One region of the Mesorhizobium sp. 131-2-1 genome, then DNA from elsewhere that is predicted to be linked to it. Evidence: riboswitches for the same ligand, from Rfam matches in the RefSeq annotation. Region 1 holds a riboswitch; each other region holds the start of a gene.
What was found. A riboswitch is a leader RNA that binds a small molecule or an ion and turns the genes downstream of it on or off. The one in region 1 is predicted to bind cobalamin.

Region 1 (2,192 bases):
AAATCGATAATGTCGAGGAGCGTGTGGCGGTCGTGCGCGGCTGGCACAGGTCCTTCTGCATGAAAATGACGCGCTGGCGCGGCACCAGGGAGCGGCCTGGCCTGATGATGGCGCTGGATCGCGGCGGGCAATGCAAGGGTGTCGCCTTCAGGCTTGGCGACGCCGACCGGCGCCAGCAGCTCGACAGGATCTTGCGGCGCGAGGTGACGCTGAAACCGACCAGCTACCATCCGCGCCTGCTCACCCTTTCGAGCGATAGCGGTCCGCTGCAGGCGCTGGCCTTCGTCATCAACCGCAAGGGCACCACCTATGCCGGCCCGATTGAGGAAAAAGAGGTCGTCGAACGGCTGGCGACATCCTGCGGGCACTGGGGATCGGGCGCCGACTACCTCTACAACACGGTGAAGAACCTGGAGCAGCGCGGCATCCATGACCGCCATCTTTGGCGGCTGCAGCATCTGGTTGCCGAGCGGATTGCCGCTTCGGGCAGCTAGGCCAGATGGCGCATTTGCGCTGGTGGCCGCCGGAATTTGGTTTGCCGGGCGCGACGATTCTGCCTATAGTCCTGCCGTCGTCGGTTCCGTTTTTGGAGCCAAGAGGGAATGCGGTGCGGGCGAATTCGTCCAATGCCGTGGCTGCCCCCGCAACTGTGTGCGGTAGTCCTCTCCAAGGCCACTGAGGAATATCCTCGGGAAGGTGGGGAAGGGCGCTGATCCGCGAGCCAGGAGACCTGCCGGCGACAGCAACGTTGACTTCTATGCCCTCGGGTGGAGGGCGAAAGGACAAGACATGACGACCGCTTCCGTCTCCCTCGGCACCTCCGTCTCTTCGCAGTCGCGTTTCATGCAGCTGGCCATGGCCGCGCTGCTCGGCATTTTCGTCGTCGGCTTTGTCGGCTTCTCGCATCTCGATGCGGTCCACAATGCCGCTCACGACTATCGCCACTCGATGGCCTTTCCCTGCCACTGACGAGGATCTGACATCATGAATCTGTTTCGCAACGTCGTGTTCATCGCGGCGATTGCAGGGCTCGTGGCCGGCGTCGTCCTCGCCTGCCTGCAGGCCTATGCAACCGTGCCGCTGATCCTCAAGGCCGAAGTCTACGAACAGGCCGGCGGCGGCCATCATCATGACCATGCCGCGGCGCCTGCCGAGACCGGCAACGCCATGAGTTCCGCCGCGCCGGCCGGCAATGCCATGAGCTCTGCGGCGCCGGCTCCGGCCGAAGCCGCCGCTCCGGCGGAAGACGAAGGCTGGGCGCCGGCCGATGGCTTCGAACGCTTCGCCTTCAGCGTGCTGGCCAACATCGTCACCGGCATCGGCTTCGCGCTGGTGCTGGTCGCGGTTTCGGAATTCGCCGGCGGCATCGGCAGCTGGCGCCAGGGCGTGTTCTGGGGTCTCGCCGGCTTTGCCGTATTCACCCTGGCGCCTGGCCTCGGCCTGCCGCCGGAACTGCCGGCGATGCCGGCGGCCGAACTCCTGCCGCGCCAGATCTGGTGGACGGCGACAGTGGTCGCGACCGCCGCCGGACTTGGCCTGATCGCTTTTCGCAAGTCGCTGCCGCTGGCGATCTTGGCCGTGGCCCTGATCGTCGCGCCGCACATCGTCGGCGCGCCGCAGCCGGAAAGCTTCGAGACACCGATCCCGGAAGGCCTGCATCACCAGTTCGTGGTGGCGGTGACAGTCACCAATCTGGTGTTCTGGCTGGTGCTGGGTGGCGCCGTCGGCGTGGTGCGCGGCCGCTTCACCGGCACGGCGACCAGCCTGCGCGACAGCTTTGCCTGATCGCGCCAGCGGGACGCTGACCTTCATCCTCGGCGGTGCGCGCTCCGGCAAGAGCGCGCATGCCGAGACCCTGGTGACGGCTGGCCCGCCGCCTTGGACCTACATCGCCACCGCCGAAGCCTATGATGACGAGATGCGCGAGCGCATCGCGCTGCATCGTGGGCGGCGCAGCGAGGGCTGGATGACGATAGACGCGCCGCTCGATCTTGCCGGCGCGATCGAGGCGCTGCCCGATGGGCAGGCTGTCCTGATCGACTGCCTGACACTGTGGCTGACCAACCATATGCTGGCCGAGCACAACCTCGATGCCGAATGCCGGCGATTGACGGATTTGCTGTCGCGGCCGCGCGGGTCGTGGTTTGTTGTGTCCAACGAGGTCGGCCTGGGCATCGTGCCCGACAATGCCC
Region 2 (2,192 bases), 3.4 Mb from region 1:
ACACTCTGATACCGGTTCTCAAGATAACGTGCTGTCCAGGGCGCCGGATAATTCGAGATCAGCGTGGGTTTGCCATCAGACCGCGGGGAAAAGGAGAAATAGGCGAAAGTGAGCAGATCGAGTCCAGAGGCGACATCGGCCAGGGCGCCGCGGAGATCAGCCTCATCGACGCTTTCGGAAAGCCGTTCCAAGAATCTCTCGAAGACAGTCTGCATCTCTCCCCTTTTCAGCTCCTTCCCTTGGCTCTCCGGCAACGTGTCATTTGAAAGGTGACGGTGCGGAAGAGGTCCGTGACGCTCTTGCGAGAGCATTGCCGCAAACCGCGCCAACTGGCGCCAGTGGCCTCAGACATTGGCACAAGCCAAGTGCTTTCATATAAGGTCCAGCCGTGCTGAATCGGGATGGTGCCCCCAACCGGATCTGAAATTCCCTGCCTCGGTGTAGACGCTGCGATGCCTGAGGAAGCTCTCGCGGTCTGGCCGTACAGGTGAAGGGGCTCCATTCGGTCGAAGCTCAAATACAGATTTGACCTTTTTAGGATAAATGCGCACGCGGACGAGTGGTACGCCGGTTCGACTGGAAGGTCACGTTTCTGACGATTGCCTCAGAAAATGAAAGCTCGCGTGAACGCGTTTCGTGAAGGTTGAGTCCGTCCATGCAAAAGCGCGATTCTCGCGAACTACAACCGCATTGGTCGACATCATAGTTCACAGGCTGCACCTGCCAGTTCCTCGCTGGTCGCAGTATACATTGCCGCGAGTGTTTCCGGCTTCGACAGCCAAGCGCCGTTCCCATCATCTTGCGGAAGGTCCGGCGGTGTAGCCCCTGTAAGTTGCGCCTATCATCCGTGACTCCAGAGTGGTGGAGTGATGCCATTAGGTTAATTTTGGAAGTGCGGCAATGGACGGCGCAATCGCGTCCTATAAGGCAGTATTCCTGCGAAAACGGCCAGCGCTTCGCAGGCTATCACAGACCTAGACATCGCGTAGAGATGACCCTTCTTGAGCCGCTTAAAAAAGCAACCGCCTGGCTTGTCTCGTCATCGTGACTATGGACGGCTGCCCGCCAGCCCAGGTCGCCCCAATCGTAGAAAACAGCACGCCGGTCGTGACCACTGGAGCCAACCGAACGGGCCGCCCAGCACCCGCCCCGCTTTTCCATCTCCGCAGCGGAGCGGGAAGCCGGTCGATGCCGGCGCTGCCCCCGCAACTATTAGAGGCGAGCCGACCCCACTCATGTCACTGAGGCGAACAGCCTCGGGAAGACGGGTAGAGGCTATGACCCCCGAGCCAGGAGACCTGCCACGGCGAACTATTGTCCACGGGCGGGGTGTCTCGGTGGCCGCTGCAGCCCGGCGTTCGTATCGGCCTACTGGCGCCTTCGTTGCCCCCCACGCCAACCATCGGGGTATCGCATGACTCTCTCTCAGCAAATTCCTGTAGCAACGCTTGGTGTGCCGCGTATTGGTCGTAGGCGGGAATTGAAATTCTCGCTTGAAAGCTATTGGTCAGGATAGTCTTGCGCTGCCGAGCTTCTCGCGACGGCAAAGGCGCTCCGAGCCGCGAGCTGGGAGGAGCAGCGCGATCGCGGTGTGTCGAAAATCCCGTCGAACGACTTTTCGCTCTACGACCATGTACTCGACACCGCCGCCGTTGTCGGCGCCCTGCCGTCCCGCTACGCACGGAATGGCGGCGAGGTCCCACTCGACATCTATTTCGCCATGGCCCACGGCAACCAAGGTCAGACGGAGAATTGCGACTCTGGTCAGGAGCATGCGCCTTGCCCTGTGCTCCTGGTCCCGGTCCCGATAGCGTCGGGCAGTCCTTATTGGCTCGTCTCGCCACAGGCAGCGCCGGTCGCGGCGACATGATTAACCTGCGCGCTCATGGAGAGAACATCTGATGCCGATCTCCTGTGCGAGATGATTGGCTTCGCCCGCCGAGCGGCTGATGGAGACGGAGTGGGCGAATTCGCTATAACTTTTCTGATATCGAACTGGAGCCATTTAGATGTCACTTCTTGAGAAGTTCGAACGATATCCGCTGACCTTCGGCCCGACCCCGATCGAACATCTGCCGCGCCTGAGCGCCGCGTTGGGCGGAAAGGTGCAGATTTACGCAAAACATGACGACTGCAATTCCGGTTTCGCCATGGGCGGGAACAAGCTGCGAAAGCTCGAATACATCGTGCCG
Region 3 (2,192 bases), 3.4 Mb from region 1:
GATCGGTTTGATGCGGTCAAGCATGGCAGGCAGGTTCGCGCGCCAAACGTTGCGGCCGTCGATCAGCCCGAGCGAGAGCACAAGTTCCTTCCGCGCGAGCCGGCCGACGGTGTCCAACTGCTCTGGAGCGCGCACGAGATCGACGTGCAGTCCCGCCACGGGCAGAGAAATTGCGGTCTCGAGATTGTCTCCCAGCGATCCGAAATAGGTAGCAACCATGATCTTCAACTCGGGTGCTGCTTTCGACAGCCGGCAGTAGGCGAATTGGAGCGCATCCCGTTCGTTGGGGACCAGATCGAGCACGAGCGCCGGCTCATCGATCTGCACCCAATCGGCTCCCGCGAGCTTCAGCCTCCGCAGAAGCTCCTCGTAGACGGGCAGCAGCCGTGGCAGGAGCGCGATAGGGTTGAAACCTTCCTCAGGTGACTTCGCCAACTTGAGAAAGCTAACCGGTCCAAGCAGGACCGGGCGCGTGTGGATGCCGAGCGCCTTGGCCTCGAGGAAATGATCGACCGGTTTCGCCGACGAGAGGGCAAAGCTCTGATCGTCCGTAAGTTCCGGCACAATGTAGTGATAGTTGGTGTCGAACCATTTGGTCATTTCCATCGCGGCAAGGCCATGCCCGTTGGCCGCATGCTCGTCACCGGCATGTCCACAATCAGCGGCCTGACCTTGGTCGCCGCGCGCCATGGCGAAATAGGTATCGAGTGGGACCTCGCCGTCAGTCCAGACGTATCGTGCCGGCACGGCGCCGACCATGATGACGGTGTCGAGCACATGGTCATAAAGCGAGAAATCGTTGGACGGGATTTTCGACACGCCGTGATCGTGCTGCTCCCTCCAGCTGGCGGCGCGTAGCGCCTTCGCCGTCGCGAGCAGGTCGGCAGCGGGAGATTTTCCGGACCAGTAGCTTTCAAGCGCGAATTTCAGTTCCCGCCGTCGACCGATACGCGGCACGCCGAGCGTTGCCACAGGAATTTGTTGAGAGACAGTCATGCCATACCCCGATGGTTGGGGCGTGGGGACAAGGAACGCGCGAGCAGGCGGCACGAAGCCGGGCTACCGCGACCTCCGAGACACCCCGCCCGTGGACGTTGTTCGTCGTGGCAGGTCTCCTGGCTCGCGGGTCAAAGCCTCTGCCCGTCTTCCCGAGGCCGTTCGCCTCAGTGACACCAATGGGCTTGGCTCGCCGCTAACAGTTGCGGGGGCAGCGCCGGCATCCCACCGGCTTCCCTCTTAGCTCCGCTTACGGCAGTGCCGCGCGGAGAACCACGACATGCGCACAATCACAGCCGCTTCGCTCCTTGTCAATACATATAACGAGATGTTTATGTGATGATGCGAATATGCCCTTGTGCTGACCGGTCTCTTTCGCCCAAAGCCGCATACGATGCGGCCTCTCATCAGTGTAGGCTCGGCGAGGTTCTTGTCCCCATCGGCGACGCCATCAGATCGAGGTCGCCGGGCTCAAGGGCGTAAAGTCGGGCCAGGTCTTCACGGTCCGCCGGGAATCCCGGTAGTTGTTCCCCGCTCGGCTTCGCTCAGCGTGCTTGCGCATTCGCCCATCAGCGCGCTGATGACCACGTCCGGTAGCGGAAAGGAGAGGTGGCGCCTCAGGTCGGCGGGCTGGGGCTGGGCCTCCAGCGTCTCGAACAACTGCGCGGCGATCGCCTCCACCTGCTGCGCGAGCAGCTTCACCCTGCGATTGCTGAAGGCTGCGCTACGATCGTGCGTAACCGGTCATGCTCGCCCCCTCGTTGCGAGACCAGCCACCCCGGCGAACCGAGAATCACCGAATCCGGGGTGAATGCCGCACTCTCTCTAAGTGACGGAAGGGCGGAAGCTGACCGGCAGGCGCTGTGGGCAGCGAATGACGTAAGACGGCATATAGATGACGTCCTCCGCGGCGATGGTCAGTGCCAGATCCTCCAGTCGCCCGAACAGCGCGGGGAAGGCGCAGCGCAATTCCAGGCGCGCCAGCGCAGCGCCCAGGCAGGAATGCGGCCCCTCGCCGAATGACAGGTGTGGGTTGTGCCGCCGGGTGACATCGAACCTGTCGGCGCCGGGACCGAAGGCCTTTTCGTCCCGGTTCGCCGCATGGAACGCCATCAGGACGGCATCGCCGCGGCGGACCATGCATCCGTCGATCTCCACGTCCTGGGTGGCATAGCGGAACGGCAGATTGGCCGCTG
Region 4 (2,192 bases), 2.5 Mb from region 1:
CATTCGACGAACTGGATGACGCCGCCCTCGTGCAGCTCCGAATAGGGGCCGGGCTCATAGGCCGGCGACAGGATGCCGTGCGCGTTTTCCTCGACGATGCGGCGATCCTGGTCGTTGGTCTCGGTCCAGACATGGGTGAGTTCGGCGAGATCGTAGTCGACGCCTTCCACCGCATCCTTGTGCACCAGCCATTTCGTCGTCACCGCGGTTTCGGTGGCGCTGATCGGCAGCACGCGGAAGGTGACGGCGTGATCGATCAGGATATGGTTCCAGGTCGTCGGATAGTGGTAATGCATCAGCGTGCCGATGCGGTCCGCGGCGACACTGTCGGAGAGGTTCTTCCTCACCGCGCGCTTGCCGTTCATCGTGTAGCTGATGGCATCGCGCAGCAGCGGGGCGCGGGTGGCGCGGTATTGCCCGGCGGGGTCGATGCGGAACTTGCTCGGCAGGCCGGCCGCCTCGCATTTCGCCCAGTGCGCCAGCATCTCGGGATCGCTGTCGGCGCCCTGCACGCCCGTCACGGTCGGGGCTTCAGGGAAGGTCTTGCAGAGCTCCGGATGATTGCCGGCGCAGTGGTAGCACTCGCGGTTGTTCTCCCAGACCAGCTTCCAGTTGCCCTTCTCGACAATGGTCGATTCGAAGGCGACTTTCGCCTCGCTCAACCTGTGCGGCAGGAGATAGGGTTCGATCATGGCGCGCATCGGCGCGAAATCGGCCGGCTCCTTCGCCAGGCAGATGAAGATGTAGCCGCCGACGCTTTCGCAGGCGACCGGCTTCAGGCCGAACTGGCTCTTGTCGAAACCGTCCGCCATCTGGCGGGCGAACAGCAGCCTGCCGTCGAGCTCGTAGGTCCATTGATGGTAGGGGCAGACGAGCTTCGCCGCCGTGCCCTTCTCGGCGTTGCAGACGCGGCTGCCGCGATGGCGGCAGGAATTGTGGAAGGCATTGACCCTGCCCTGCTGGTCGCGGACAAGGACCACCGGATAATCGCCGACCTGCGCGGTGATGTAGCTGCCCGGCTTCGGCAATTCGCAATCGTGGCCGATGAACAGCCAGTCGCGGTACCAGATCAACTCCATGTCGAGCTTGAAGTAATCCGGGTCGGTGTAGAAAGGCTGTTCGAGCGAAAAGCCCGGCCTGCGGTTGTGCAGGTGCCTCAGCATGTCGTTGCGCGCATCCATGTCCTGTCCCTCGCGTCGGTCGCATCAAGGACTGAACTGGTGGTGATGGAGAGGAACGGCGGCCGCCGGCAGGGCCGGGCACGCGCCATCCGCCTCTTGACCGCCCACCGCGATCAGTCGAGTCAAAGAATCTCGGGCTGGTTTCCGGGCTTTGGAGTGCCCTGACGGGCGGTCGCGGCACCTTCCCAGGCTAGATGGCCCAGTGGTCTCCCGTCGCGACTTGAACTCCACCACCGTTGCGGGGGCAGCGCCGGAATTCGACCGGCTTCCCAATTCTCCGTCCCGTCGTCACGGGGCGGCACCTGAGATGACCTGATCTAATCACGACGGCCGGCGAACCGTCGGTACGAAAACGACATCGCATCGATGCGGGCGCGACACGGCTTTCGGCTTCGCGGCACTCCAGCGCACCGAATTTCCGTGCTCGGGGCAATCCGAATCGCGCACTGGAAACGCCCTCGTATCGACCTCCAGCCGGCTCTGAACTGGTTACCAGTATCGAAAAGTGACTATTAGGAGATTCTAAAATCGAACCGAACGGTTCGTTTCTGTTGACAATGCGTGCAAGACGCTGTGAACGCAGATCTTCCAAATCGTCAATTGGCGCGATGGCCCATTCGCCTAAGCTACGGATATTGTTCCATAAAAGCTCACGTGTAGGAGGCCTTGGCACAATTTCAAGATGCAGAGTCATGGGCCAGGCGCAACAACTTCGTGATTGGAAAGCGGGTATGGGCTCTCCCACATCGGGGCTGTCCGAACGACGCGATTTCCTCCCAAGACACGCCGCTAGACGGACGGAAAAAATACTGGAGTACCAAAAATGAAAAAGATTGTTCTTACTGCCGCCGCCCTTCTGGCCATTTCCGGCAGCGCCTTTGCCGGTGGCAGCGACCACTACGGCTCGAACGGTGCCAACCAGACCGCCGCTTCTGTCGACAGCTCGTACACGGCCTCGATCAAGAAGTCGGAACCGGCTGCCCAGACGCCTGCCCAGGGCGCTGACCGCAA

Region 2: linked by a shared signal. The riboswitch ahead of JG743_RS30660 (5-methyltetrahydropteroyltriglutamate--homocysteine S-methyltransferase) and the one ahead of JG743_RS14110 (CbtB domain-containing protein) in region 1 are both predicted to bind cobalamin.
Region 3: linked by a shared signal. The riboswitch ahead of metE (5-methyltetrahydropteroyltriglutamate--homocysteine S-methyltransferase) and the one ahead of JG743_RS14110 (CbtB domain-containing protein) in region 1 are both predicted to bind cobalamin.
Region 4: linked by a shared signal. The riboswitch ahead of JG743_RS01890 (aromatic ring-hydroxylating oxygenase subunit alpha) and the one ahead of JG743_RS14110 (CbtB domain-containing protein) in region 1 are both predicted to bind cobalamin.

The regions. Positions count from the first base shown of each region.
Region 1 is NZ_AP023247.1:2,937,823-2,940,014, forward strand. It holds gene JG743_RS14105 (gamma-glutamylcyclotransferase) at 1-494, shown strand, start outside; cobalamin riboswitch at 559-752, shown strand; gene JG743_RS14110 (CbtB domain-containing protein) at 790-969, shown strand; gene JG743_RS14115 (CbtA family protein) at 985-1,785, shown strand; gene cobU (bifunctional adenosylcobinamide kinase/adenosylcobinamide-phosphate guanylyltransferase) at 1,778-2,192, shown strand, end outside.
Region 2 is NZ_AP023247.1:6,365,559-6,367,750, forward strand. It holds gene JG743_RS30655 (LuxR family transcriptional regulator) at 1-215, opposite strand, end outside; cobalamin riboswitch at 1,176-1,299, shown strand; partial or broken gene JG743_RS30660 (5-methyltetrahydropteroyltriglutamate--homocysteine S-methyltransferase) at 1,415-1,777, shown strand; partial or broken gene JG743_RS30665 (1-aminocyclopropane-1-carboxylate deaminase) at 2,010-2,192, shown strand, end outside.
Region 3 is NZ_AP023247.1:6,345,595-6,347,786, reverse strand. It holds gene metE (5-methyltetrahydropteroyltriglutamate--homocysteine S-methyltransferase) at 1-972, opposite strand, end outside; cobalamin riboswitch at 1,089-1,289, opposite strand; partial or broken gene JG743_RS30560 (cytochrome P450) at 1,561-1,814, opposite strand; gene JG743_RS30555 (cytochrome P450 family protein) at 1,822-2,192, opposite strand, start outside.
Region 4 is NZ_AP023247.1:411,463-413,654, forward strand. It holds gene JG743_RS01890 (aromatic ring-hydroxylating oxygenase subunit alpha) at 1-1,181, opposite strand, end outside; cobalamin riboswitch at 1,300-1,502, opposite strand; gene JG743_RS01895 (DUF680 domain-containing protein) at 2,005-2,192, shown strand, end outside.